3 regions of the Acidiphilium multivorum AIU301 genome follow, and region 3 is predicted to be linked to each of the others. Evidence: riboswitches for the same ligand, from Rfam matches in the RefSeq annotation. Region 3 holds a riboswitch; each other region holds the start of a gene.

The links. A riboswitch is a leader RNA that binds a small molecule or an ion and turns the genes downstream of it on or off. The one in region 3 is predicted to bind cobalamin.
Region 1: linked by a shared signal. The riboswitch ahead of ACMV_RS17440 (DUF1636 family protein) and the one ahead of metE (5-methyltetrahydropteroyltriglutamate--homocysteine S-methyltransferase) in region 3 are both predicted to bind cobalamin.
Region 2: linked by a shared signal. The riboswitch ahead of ACMV_RS17100 (TonB-dependent receptor plug domain-containing protein) and the one ahead of metE (5-methyltetrahydropteroyltriglutamate--homocysteine S-methyltransferase) in region 3 are both predicted to bind cobalamin.

What each region holds. Positions count from the first base shown of each region.
Region 1 covers NC_015178.1:60,869-65,150, forward strand. Annotated here, with positions in the region: gene cobN (cobaltochelatase subunit CobN) at 1-558, opposite strand, end outside; gene cobW (cobalamin biosynthesis protein CobW) at 574-1,608, opposite strand; gene ACMV_RS17440 (DUF1636 family protein) at 1,605-1,967, opposite strand; cobalamin riboswitch at 2,063-2,267, opposite strand; gene cobO (cob(I)yrinic acid a,c-diamide adenosyltransferase) at 2,307-2,924, shown strand; gene ACMV_RS17450 (cobyric acid synthase) at 3,000-4,282, shown strand, end outside.
Region 2 covers NC_015186.1:3,742,065-3,746,346, reverse strand. Annotated here, with positions in the region: gene ACMV_RS17120 (TetR/AcrR family transcriptional regulator) at 1-276, shown strand, start outside; gene ACMV_RS17115 (hypothetical protein) at 273-536, shown strand; gene ACMV_RS17110 (glutathione S-transferase family protein) at 529-1,227, shown strand; gene ACMV_RS17105 (haloacid dehalogenase type II) at 1,242-1,925, shown strand; cobalamin riboswitch at 1,961-2,168, shown strand; gene ACMV_RS17100 (TonB-dependent receptor plug domain-containing protein) at 2,275-4,282, shown strand, end outside.
Region 3 covers NC_015186.1:2,711,578-2,715,859, forward strand. Annotated here, with positions in the region: gene ACMV_RS12220 (ABC transporter substrate-binding protein) at 1-803, opposite strand, end outside; gene ACMV_RS12225 (IS1595-like element ISAcr1 family transposase) at 955-1,971, shown strand; cobalamin riboswitch at 2,137-2,370, shown strand; gene metE (5-methyltetrahydropteroyltriglutamate--homocysteine S-methyltransferase) at 2,507-4,282, shown strand, end outside.

The sequences.
Region 1 (4,282 bases), on a different replicon from region 3:
CCCGGGCAGGTATAGCCCGACCTCCGGCATCGTCTTCGCGCCTGCGACCGGCCCGGCATAGAGTCCGGCGGCAAGCGAGAGCTGCGCCAGTGCCGCCTGCGCGGCAACCGCCCCTCCGGCATCGCACAGGGCCGAAAGCCGGCGCAGGGTGGAGACGGGCAGCGTCGAATAGGCATCGAGTGCCGGATCCTCGCGCCCGTCGGCGGGCAGCACGGCGAGCGCCAACCCCTGCCGTTGGGAAAGGTCGCGCAGGGTCGAGAGGCCATAACTCCAGTAGGCCTCGCCGCCGATGAGCCGGACCAGCATCGCCTTGGCGCCGGCCAGGGTACGCTCGGCATAGGTGTCAACCGACAACGGATGGCGCAGCGCCACTAGGTTGGCGAGTCGTAGCGTGGGAAGGGTGCTACCCGCCTCCCGCGCGCGGTGCCAGCCCGCCGCGAAGGCGCCAAGGTCACTGTCGGAAAACGAGAGCACCACAAGATCGGCCGGATCCTGGCCGAGATCTTGCGGGGTCTCGGTCTCCTCTAGTCCATGACTCTCGCGGAAGATGACATGCACGGCGCGCGCACGCCCTCAAGCGCCGAGCGCGGTTCGGATGCGCGCGGCATCGACATCGCCGCGCTCCGCGATCACCACCAGTTGGGAGCCACGGGGCAGGCTGCCCCAGGGCCGGTCGAACTGGCTGCGCACCCGCGCACCTACCGCTTGAACCAGAAGCCGCATGGGCTTGTCGGCCAGCGCGACATAGCCTTTCACGCGCAGGATATTCTGCTCGGCTGCCAGCTTTTCGATCGCGACCTCCAGCGCCTCCTGGCTTGCCTGTTCCGGCAGATCGACGACGATCGTATCGAAGTCGTTATGCTCGTGATCGTCCGCCCCATCGTGATGCGAGGGGCGGGCGGCGAGGTCGTCCTCCGCAGCCGCATTGAGACCGAGGATGACGGCCGGGTCGACCTTGCCATCGCGCACCGTGACCATCGGGATGCGGCGCGGCGCCTCGGCTTCGATCGCGGCGCGGGCGACGGCGATGCCGGCTTCGCCGGCGAGATCGGCCTTGGTCAGCAGGATCAGGTCGGCGCAGGCGATCTGGTCCTCGAAGACCTCGCCCAGCGGCGTGTCGTGATCGAGGCTGTCGTCGGCCTCGCGCTGGGCCAGCACCGCATTCGGGTCCGGCGCGAAGCGGCCGGCGGCCACGGCCTCGGCGTCGGCCAGCGCGATAACGCCGTCCACGGTGATGCGCGAGCGGATGGCGGGCCAGTCGAAGGCCTTCAAAAGCGGCTTCGGCAGGGCGAGACCGGAAGTCTCAATCAGTATATGGTCGGGCCGCTTCGGTAGGGCGAGGATCGCCTCCATCGTCGGCAGGAACTCGTCGGCGACGGTGCAGCAGATGCAGCCATTTGCGAGTTCCACGATGTTCTCCACTGGGCAGCTCTCATTGGCGCAGCTTTTCAGAATCTCGCCGTCCACCCCCTGGCTGCCGAATTCGTTGACCAGCACGGCGAGGCGACGGCCACCCGGATTGGCCATAAGGTGGCGAATCAGCGTGGTCTTGCCGGCGCCGAGAAAGCCGGTGACGACGGTGACGGGTATCTTGGCGAGGTCGTTCATGGCGCGGGTTCCTGCGGGGGGATTCTTGCGATGGATTGCTTGCGGAAGATCACGGGCCGCTCGCGCCAGGGTACGAGGCCGTTCGGCGCGCGGGCATAGGCTGCGGCGCCCCCGAGGATGTCGGGCGCATCCTCGGGGGCCAGCCGGCCGTAGATATAACTCCACCGCCCTGGGGCGGAGAGCGCGACGGCGGCGCCGGTATTGCAGGCAGACAGGCACTCGACCGGGCGGATCGTGACGCCCTCGGGGCAGTCCCCGGCCTGAAGCGCGGCTAGCAGGCGCGCGCCGAGGCAGGGCATCCCCTCCACCGGCTCTTGCCCGGCGCGGCAGGTGATGCAGACATGGAGCGTCGTGCCCATCGGGTCCTCTCGGTTGGCGGCGGCCCTGGGGGCATGCGAGACGAGGACGGGCCAGAATGCCACACCACCGTCGGTCGCAGCGCACCCCGGCCGCCCGGTCAGTTTTGCTGCTGGCAGGTCTCCCGGCTAACGGATATAAGCCTCTCGGCCCTGCGGACGCCCGCCTTCCCGGTCCGCGGACCAGTGGCATCGGGCGACCTCTCCGGTCACGGTCGCGGGGGCGGCTGCGCTCGGGGTTCCCCCTGTCGCATTCCCTCTTAGGCCCGACGCAAGCCGGGCACCAGCATGGCGTCAGGTGTGGCAGGATGCAGCCTGTTGTCAAGAACAAGGAGCGACGCAATGGGCCGCAAACCCGTCAGCGAGGAAGAGCACGCCGCCAAGAAGGCCAAGATCAAGGCCGCGCGCGACCGGATGATGGCGGAGAAGATCGGCGAGAAGGGCCTGATCATCGTCCACACCGGCCCCGGCAAGGGCAAGTCCTCCTCCGGGTTCGGGATGATCCTGCGCTGCATCGCCCATGGCATGCCCTGCGCGGTCGTCCAGTTTATAAAGGGGGCCTGGGACACGGGTGAGCGACGGCTCCTGACCGAGCATTTCGGGGATCTCTGCCAGTTCCACGCCATGGGCGAGGGCTTCACTTGGGAAACCCAGAACCGCGCCCGCGACATCGCTGCCGCCGAGGCCGGCTGGGAAAAGGCCAAGGAGTTGATCCGTGACCCCTCGATCCGTATGGTCCTTCTTGACGAGATCAACATCGCGCTGCGCTACGAATACCTCGACATCGAGGCCGTGATCGCCTTCCTGCGCGAGGAGAAGCCCGAGATGACCCATGTCGTCCTCACCGGCCGTAACGCCGCCGAGGGGCTGATCGAGGCTGCCGACCTTGTGACCGAGATGACGCTGGTCAAGCACCCGTTCCGCGCCGGAATCAAGGCGCAGGCGGGGGTGGAGTACTGAACGTCAGAGGGCACTGCGCCGGGAAATTTGGGCCACGAGCAAGACGAACTTGATAAACGGGGTGGGGAGCGCGCGATGCCGGCGCTGATGATCCAGGGTTGCGGCTCGAATGTGGGCAAGTCGATGCTGGTCGCGGGGCTGTGCCGCGCGGCGCGGCGGCGCAGGCTGACGGTGGCGCCGTTCAAGCCGCAGAATATGTCGAACAACGCAGCCGTGACCGCCGACGGGGGGGAGATCGGCCGCGCCCAGGCGCTTCAGGCGCTTGCCTCGGGGTTGGAGCCGGTGACCGATATGAACCCGGTCCTGCTCAAACCCGAAACCGACCTCGGCGCTCAGGTGATCGTTCAGGGCCGCCGCATCGGCACCATGCGGGCGCGGGACTATTCCCGGCGCAAGCCCGAGCTGATGGCGCCGGTGCTCGAATCCTTCAACCGCCTCAAGGCGGCCCACGATCTCGTACTCGTCGAAGGCGCGGGCAGCCCGGCAGAGGTGAACCTGCGCGCGGGCGACATTGCCAACATGGGCTTCGCGCGCGCCGCCGACGTGCCGGTGGTGCTGGCTGGAGACATCGACCGCGGCGGGGTGATCGCCCAGGTCGTCGGCACCCAGACCGTGCTCGACGCGGAGGATGCGGCGCTTGTCGTGGGCTTTCTGATCAACAAGTTCCGCGGCGATCCCCAGCTCTTCGAGGCTGGGTACCGCCTGATCGAGGGCAGGACCGGCTGGCGCGGCTACGGCGTGCTGCCGTGGTTCCCCGGCGCCTCGCGCCTGCCGGCGGAGGACGCGCTCGACCTCGGGCGCGTCGCCAAAGGCGGACCGTTCCGGGTGGTCTGCCTCGCGCTTTCGCGCATCGCCAATTTCGACGATCTCGACCCGCTCTCTGCCGAGCCAGCCGTCAGCGTCACCATGCTGCGCGCGGGCGAGGCCCTGCCGGGCGACACCGACCTCGTGATCCTGCCAGGCAGCAAATCGACACGCGGCGACCTCACTTTTCTGCGCGCGCAAGGCTGGGACATCGACCTCGCCGCGCATCGCCGTCGGGGTGGCGCGGTGCTTGGCATCTGCGGCGGCTTCCAAATGCTCGGGACGCGGATCGCCGACCCGGAAGGCATCGAGGGGCCAGCGGGCGAGAGCCCAGGCCTAGGTCTTTTGGACGTCGAGACCATCATGGGCGGGGACAAGACGCTGACCCGCATCTCTGCCCGCCACACCGCCACCGGGGCGGAGTTCGATGGCTACGAGATCCACATTGGGCGCACTCGGGGACCCGACTGTGCCCGGCCCTTCGCCGAGGTCGCAGGCCAGCCAGAGGGTGCCGTGTCCGGCGACGGGCGGGTGATGGGGAGTTACCTTCACGG
Region 2 (4,282 bases), 1.0 Mb from region 3:
GCGATGGATGGCGGACCGATTTCGGCTGAGGCCCGCGCTCAGGTCCATGCCCGGCTGAGCCAGCTGGAAGCATTCTTTCGCGATCGGCTTGAACACGCACGGGACCAGGGGCGCCTGCCCGCCGGGATCGAACCTCCGGCGCAGGCGGAACTCCTCCTCGCGACCGTTCTCGCCTTGCGCACCCTGGCGCGCCTCGATCCAGATCCCGGCCGGCTCGACCGGCTGGTCGCCGACGCGATGAGCCGCCTTCATCCCGGCGGATCCGGGACTCCATGAGCGGTCTTCACTGCCGGACCACGCCGAACGGCCGCCAGACCGTGATCCTGCACGAAGAGGCCGGGCTCGATTTCCGGATCGAGCCGCGAGCGCGGCATCGGCACTCCCACGACGATTTTCCCAACCTGAAGCGCCGGTTCACGGCAATCGCCGCGCGGCGCGCCTGCGATCTGGCGCAGACGATCAACAACACGCCGACCGTATCCGCGACACGCGGGCGCACTCGTTCGGCCCGCGGGCAAGGAGACCCTGATGCGTGAACCCCTGAAGCTCTACGATCTCGCCGGCGCCGACGAACGCGTCCGGTTCAGCCCGAATTGCTGGCGCACCCGCTTCGCGCTGGCGCACAAGGGCCTGCCCTGCGAGACCGTGGTCTGGCGCTTCATGGAGAAGGACGCCATCGCCTTCTCCGGCCAGGGCAAGGTGCCCGTGCTGGTCGACGGCACCCGCCACGTGCACGACAGCTGGGCCATCGCGATTTACCTCGAGGACACCTATCCTGACCGGCCGAGCCTGTTCGGCGGCGCTGCCGGCCGCGGCCTCGCCCGCTTCGTCAACCAGTGGACCAGCGAGGCAGTGCATCCTGCGATCGCGAAGGTGGTACTGCCCGACCTTGTCGACATCCTGCATGAGGGCGACCGCGACTATTTCCGGTCGACGCGCGAGGCGGCCTTCGGCACCACGGTCGGCGCGTTGCGGGCGGCGCGCGACGAGAATATCGCCGCCCTCCGCGCCACATTGCGCCCGCTGCGCAGCACGCTGGCGGATCAGAAATTCCTCGCCGGCGACGCGCCGAACTACGCCGACCATGTCGCCTTCAGCGCCTTCCTCTGGGCCCACGCCTCGACCCCGGTGAAGATCCTCGCCGAGGATGACACGCTGAACGCTTGGTGCGACCGCATGTTCGACGCTTATGACGGTCTGGCCCGCAGTCTGCCGGCCGCCGCCTGAACGGGAGGAACTCGATGTCTGCAATCCAGGGTATCCGCGCCTGCGTGTTCGACGCCTATGGCACGCTCTTCGATTTCGGCTCCGCCGTCGCCCGCTGTCCGGATGTGCCGGATGACCGCCGCGCGGCGCTGGTGACGCTCTGGCGCGACAAGCAGCTGCAATACACCTGGCTGCGCAGCCTGCAGAACCTCTATACCGATTTCGAGACCGTCACCGCCGACGCGCTCGATTTCGCACTGGAGGCGACCGGCCTCGCCGACCCGAAGCGGCGCGAGTCGCTGCTCGCACTCTACCGCATCGTCTCGGCATATCCCGAGGTGAAGGCGACGCTGGGCACGCTGAAAGCGAAGGGAATCACCACGGCGATACTCTCGAACGGCACACCGGCGATGCTCGCCGCCGCCATTGCCCATGCCGGGCTCGGCGACGTGCTCGACCATGTGCTGTCGGTCGAGGCGGTCGGCGTGTTCAAGACCGATCCGCGCGTCTACCAGTTGGTGCCGGCGCGGCTCGGGGTCCAGCGCAAGGAAGTCTGCTTCGTCTCCTCGAATGGCTGGGATGCCTACGGCGCCTCGGCCTTCGGCTTCCGCGTCGCCTGGTGCAACCGGGCGCGGCAGCCGGCGGAGCGGCTGCCTGGCGCGCCCGATGCGGCGATCAGCGATCTCTCGGCCCTGCCCGGCCTGCTCGGCCTCGGCTAAGCCGGCGCGCTTGCGCCGCCCGATCCGGCGGCATAATGATTTGGATAGGAATCGGTGGCCCGCAAGGGCTGAAACGGGAACGCAGAAGGGCGAGATCGTGCCCCGGCTGCGGCTGCCCCCGCAACTGTGAGCGGCGAGGCGCGTTCATCCCGGCCATTGCGAGGCGGCGCAGACCGTCCGCGAGAAGGCCGAACGCGCCCATGACCCGCGAGCCAGGAGACCGGCCGGTTCCGAGACCATGCGCGCGCGTCCGGGCGGGGTGAACCGGGTGCGAAGGGTGAAGTCCCGAAGCCTTCGGTCGCCCTGATGGCAACACCCGCCTCGCCGGGTGCCGGACCGGAGTTTTTCCATGCGCGAGTTCGCGCGACACATCTTTTTCGTCCCCCTCGCTTTGTGCGGGACGCTCGTCGGCGCCCGCGCCCAGAGCGCACGGCTTCCCGCCGGCACCGTGCCGATCGAGACCGTCACCGCCTCCTATGTGCGGACACCCATTGCCGACACCCCCGCATCGGTCACGGTCATCACGGCGGCGCAACTTCGCCGGCGCGGCGTGACGACCCTGGCCCAGGCGCTCGAGGCGGTTCCCGGCCTGAACGTCGTGCAATCGGGTGGGCCGGGCGCGCAGACCTCCGTCTTCATCGACGGCACGAATTCCGAAGACGTGCTGGTGCTGCGCGACGGCGTGCCGGTGAACGATCCCTCGGTGGCCAACGGCGCGTTCAATTTCGGCAATTCCGGCATCGGCGATATCGCGCGGATCGTGGTGGTCCGCGGCCCGATGTCCAGCCTCTACGGCTCGGGCGCGATCGGCGGCGTCATCAACCTGATCAGCAAGCGCGGGCACGGCGCGCCGCATGTCGATTACGACCTCGCCGGCGGCTTTCCCGGCCAGGGCGAAGGCAGCGTCACACTCTCCGGCCGGAGCGGCAGGTTCGACTACGCGATCACCGGCTCCCTCATCGAACAGGCAGGGTTCGACGCGACGGCGCGGCGCCTCGCCGTCTACGCCGCGCATCGCGATCCGTTCCGCTACAAGCTCGGCGCCGTCAATTTCGGCTACACGCCGGTCGCCGGCACGCGGATCTCGCTGATCGTCCGCGCGCGGCAGACCGGGAGCCAATATCCCGATCTCGGCTATCCGATCTTCGACGATCCCTATGAAAACAGCTTCGATTCGAATGTCTTTTTCCGCTTCGGCGTGAAGTCGCACCTGTTCGACAACCGGCTGATCACCGAACTCGACATCGCCCACATCCAGGACGACCGCCGCTACCTGACTTTGCTCGATCCCGCCGACCCCAACCAGTTCGCCGGCGACAGCGGCTATCGCGGCGATCGCACTGTGATCCAGTGGAACAACGTGATCCGCCTGCCGGATTTTGGCCCGATGACCGACCCGACGCTCGTCGCCGGCATCGAGACCACACACGATACGGCGGTCGAAAACTACAACGCCAGCTTTGGCGGCTATCCCTACCTCCAGAGCCTCGCTGCCTCGCAATCCACCACCGCGGGGCATTTCGGCGCGCAGGCCACCATAGCGCGCCGCCTGTCGGTGCAGGGCGCTGTCCGTGCGGATTCGGTCAGCGGCTACGGCACCGTGGTGACGGAGCGCGGCGGCCTCGTGCTCGCCGTACCCGCAATCGACACGCGGCTGAAAGCCTCGGCGGGCAGCGGCTTTCTCGCCCCCTCGCTCTACGACCTGCACGGCATCGACAGTTACGGATATCACGGCAACCCGAACCTCCACCCCGAACACTCGGTCGGCTACCGGTTCGGTTTCGAGACCGTGCTGCCCGCCTTCGGCATGCCCGAAGCGGTTACGCTGCGGATGAGCTATTTCCACCAGGACATCTCGAACCTGTTCGAGTACACCTCCCTGCCTGACGGCACCAGCACGGAGGAAAACGTCGCCCGCGCCCGGATTCACGGCATCGAGGCGGGCATCGGCTTCGCGCCGGCCTCCTGGCTCTCCGGCCAGATCGACTATACGCGCACCATCGCCCGCGATGCTGCGACCGGCACCGCCCTCCTGCGTCGGCCGGAAAACGCCGGATCGCTCACCCTCTCGATCCGCCCGATCCCGGCGCTGTCGATCGAGCCCGCCATCCGCTATGTCGGCCGCTTCTCGGATTTCCTCTACGCCAATTCCGGCTATCCGATCACCTCCGGCAATCCGAGCGGCGTCGGCCTCGCCCAGCCCGGCACGATCGTCAATCTCGCGGTGAACTACCGGATCAGCCGCGCGCTCACCCTCTTCGCGATCGGTCGCAACCTGACCAACTCGGCATTCGAACCCGTGAATGGATTGCAGATTCCGGGGCAGAACTTCCTTTTCGGCTTGCGGGGAACCATCG
Region 3 (4,282 bases):
ATGGTGAACGTCATCTTGAAGTGCAGGCCGCTGCCGGCCAGCGTGTGCAGGAAGGCGATGTCGTTCGGCGGATAGCCGAACTCGATCACCGCATCCGGCCGGTGCGCCGCGATCGTGTGCAGCAGCACGGTGTAGTTGGATTCGCTGGTGGGCACGCCGTGATAATACACCGGCGTGACGCCGCCCTTCTTCAGCGTCGCCTTCAGCGTTTCCGCCTGCGAGGCATCGAAATCGTTCGAATCGTAGATGACGGCGACGCGCTTGATCTTGTGGTCGAGCAGGAAATGGCCGAGCGGCAGCGGCCACACCGTGGAGGCGGGAATGCTGACATCGGCGAGATAGTCGGTCTTCTTGGTGAAGAAGTTCGCCCCCGAGCCGGTCGGGTCGATCAGCAGCATGTGGTGCTCGGCGGCCAGCGGAATCGCGACCGAGGTGAGCACCGAGCCGAAATCGGCGACCAGCAGGTTCACGTGGTCCTGGGTGATGAGCTGGTTGTACAGCGTCGTCGCGGTCGCGGTCGAGCTCTGGTCGTCATAGGCGACGATCTTGACCGGGATCTTCTTGTCGAACGCCTTGACGAAGACGCCGCCGGACTTGTTGACCGTCTTCGCCCAGTATTCGAGCCCGTGATACTGCCCCTCGGACGCCACCGCGAAAGACCCGCTGCTCGCATAGAGCGTGCCGATCTTCAGGACCGACGGCGCCGTCGCGGCGGACGCCTGGCCGATGCCCGCCAGCGCCAGGCCCGAGGCCAGGACTCCCGCCGCGCAAAAACCCCAGGCGCGTCTGAATTGTGCCCGCATGGTTGCTCCCCTTGATGCAATGAGCCAGTCACGGCCAATTGTTGAAATTTGACCGACCGATATGACCACAGAAGCCGGACGGTCAATACTCGCAACCAATAAACCTTGCCTATCCGGTTGACTCCCATACCTACTAGATCTAGTGTTGGGCATGGATGTCCTGGCCCGTGAAGACCTGCCGTTCCCGCAGTCTCTGCCGGAATTCCAGCGTATTTTCCCGAACGACGCGGCCTGTGCCGCCTATCTCGAAAGCGCCCGCTGGAATGGAGGGTTCGCCTGCCCAAGGTGCGGCGTCGTTGGCGAGCCGTTCCGTTTCGAGGCGCGCCCGGGCGTTCTGCGCTGCCGGGCCTGTCGCAAAGACGTAAGCCTGATGGCTGGGACCGTTATGGAACGCAGTCACACGCCGCTGTCGACTTGGTTCTGGGCGGCTTACTTGATCGCCAGCCAGACGCCCGGAATGTCGGCCGTCCAATTTCAGCGGCAACTCGGCCTGTCGCGCTACGAGACCGCCTTCGGCATCCTTCATAAGCTGCGCGCCGGGATGGTGCGCCCCGAGCGCGACAAGATTGGCGACACGCCGCAAGAACACGTCGAAGTGGATGAAACGTGGGTTGGAGGACGAACCCGAGGCGATGGACGGGGTGTCCATCACAAGGTTCTCGTCGCCTGTGCCGTGGAGGTGCGCCACCGGAAACCGGGAACCAAGCTCGACAATCGGAAAGACGGTCGCTACGCGGGACGCGTTCGTCTCGCTGTTGTCCCCGACCGTAGCGCCAATTCGCTCTGCGGATTCGTCGAAAACGCCGTTGCTCCCGGATCGCTGATCGTTACCGACGACTGGAGCGGCTATGCCGGTCTCGGAAGGCGCGGGTTCGACCACCATGCAATCGCCGAATGCGGCGACCCGGAGGTGGCAGAAGAATTCCTGCCGATCGTCCACTTGGTCTTTACCAACCTGAAGACCTGGATCAACGGCATCCATCACGGGGTCAGCGCCAAACATCTACAAGCCTACCTCAATGAATTCACGTTTCGGTTCAACCGGCGCCTCTATCCCTTCAACGCGTTCCGCTCGCTGCTCGGAATCGCGGGTAGGGCAGCCGCACCAACCTTTGACGAGCTTTATTCCGGGGAATGGACACACCCTACATTTAGTGGGTGTGGGTAACAACCGGATAGGCAAGCAATAAACAAGCCGTGATTGCCGATTTTCGCCCCGGGGATGAAATACCGATCGAACTCGATCCATGACTGCAACGATTCTGCGCGGACGACGCGATTATTTGCCGGCGCGGCGGATGCCGCCACCCTTGCCGAATGTCCGTCCGGGCGGCATACGACATTCGTCACCGGTCCCGCGCGAGCGGGTGAAAAGGGAACATCGTGCGCTTCGGCCGGGCTTCATTGTCCCGGAAGCAAGTCGATGGCTGCCCCCGCAACTGTCAGCGGCGAGCCGGTGGTCCGTCCGCCCGCAAGGGCGAGCCACTGAACCGGTAGCGGTTCGGGAAGGCAGGGCCACCAGCGTCGAGCCGCGAGCCAGGAGACCTGCCGGTGTCGCACCAACCTTGCTGCCGGGCGGGGTGCACCGGAAGCCGGAGCCGACCCATGACTGCACGCATCAGCGGCAGCGCCTGCCGCGCGCGTCCTCTCGTTTCCCCCTCATCGCGCCGTTCGCGGTCCCACGCCCACCGGGGAGGCCGCGCATGAGCATCGCGACCAGTCTCGGCTTTCCCCGCATCGGCCGCAGGCGGGAACTGAAATCGGCCCTCGAGGCGCACTGGGCGGGCGAGCTGTCCGAAGCCGGCCTGCAGGAGGCGGCGCGCCTGCTGCGCGCGGAGTCCCATTCGCTGCAGCAGGGGCTGGGCATCGGCCACATCCCCTCGAACGATTTCGCGCTCTACGACCATGTGCTGGATACCGCCTGCATGGTCGGCGCGATTCCGCCGGGCTATGGCTGGCGCGGCGGCGAGGTGACGCTGCCGACCTATTTCGCCCTCGCGCGCGGCACCGGCGGCGGCGATGCCGCGGCCGGCCTGCCCGCGCTCGAAATGACCAAGTGGTTCGACACCAACTATCACTATCTCGTCCCCCGGCTCGCGGCGGGGCAGCATTTCGCGGTCACCGCCAACCGTCCGCTCGCGCTGTTCCGCGAGGCGCTGGCCCGCCACCGCCGCACCCGGCCGGTGGTGCTCGGCCCCGTCTCGTTCCTGCTGCTCGCCAAGACCGATGACGGGTCCGATCCGCTCGACCTGCTCGACCGCCTGCTGCCCTGCTATGCGCAGGTGCTGGCGGAGCTGGCCGCCGAGGGCTGCGCCTGGGTGCAGATGGACGAGCCGGTTCTCGCCCTCGACCTCGCGCCGAAGGCGCGGGCGGCGCTGCGCCACGCCTATGAGACCCTCGCCCGCGGGGCGACGCCGCGCCTGCTGCTCGCCAGCTATTTCGCGCCGATCGCGGACAACCTGCCGACCGCGCTGGCCCTGCCGGTCGCCGGCCTGCATCTCGACCTGGTGCGCGGCCGGGACGATCTCGCGCCGGTCCTCGCCGCGATCGGCCCGGCGACATGGCTCTCGCTCGGGCTGGTCGACGGGCGGAATGTCTGGCGGGCGGACCTGCGCGCCGCCCTCGCCACCGCGCGCGAGGCGGCGCGCGCGCTCGGCGGCAGCGAGCGGCTGATGATCGCGCCGAGCTGCAGCCTGCTGCACGTGCCGGTCGACCTCGCGCAGGAGGACCGGCTCGATCCGGCGATCCGCCCGTGGCTCGCCTTCGCCACCCAGAAACTCGCCGAGGTCGCGACCATCGCCCGCGGCCTCGACGAGGGGGAGGGCGCGATCGCCGAGGCGCTGGAGGTCTCTGACGCCGCACTCCGCACCCGCCGCGACAGCGCGCGGGTCCACCGGACCGACGTCGCCGCCCGGCTGCTGGGCGCGACACCGGAGATGGAACGCCGCCCCGCCCCGCACGCCGCGCGGCGCGCGCGGCAGCGGCAGCGCCTGCCCCTGCCCGCCTTTCCGACCACGACGATCGGCTCGCTGCCGCAGACCTCGGGCGTGCGCCGGACCCGGGCGGCGCTCGCGCGCGGCGAGATCGGCGCCGTCGAATACGACGAAGCGATCGCGACCTGGACCGAGGACGCGATCCGCCTGCAGGAGCGGATCGGGCTCGACGTGCTGGTGCACGGCGAGTTCGAGCGCAACGACATGGTCAAGTATTTCGGCGAGCAGCTCGACGGTTTCGCCTTCACCCGGCATGGCTGGGTGCAGTCCTATGGCAGCCGCTGCGTGGCGCCGCCGATCATCTGGGGCGATGTCGCGCGGCCCCGGCCGATGACGGTGCGCTGGGCGCGCCATGCCCAGTCGCTCACCGCCCGGCCGGTGAAGGGGATGCTGACCGGGCCGGTGACGATGCTGCAATGGTCCTTCGTGCGCGACGACCTGCCGCGCGAGACGGTCTGCCGGCAGATCGCGCTGGCGCTGCGCGAC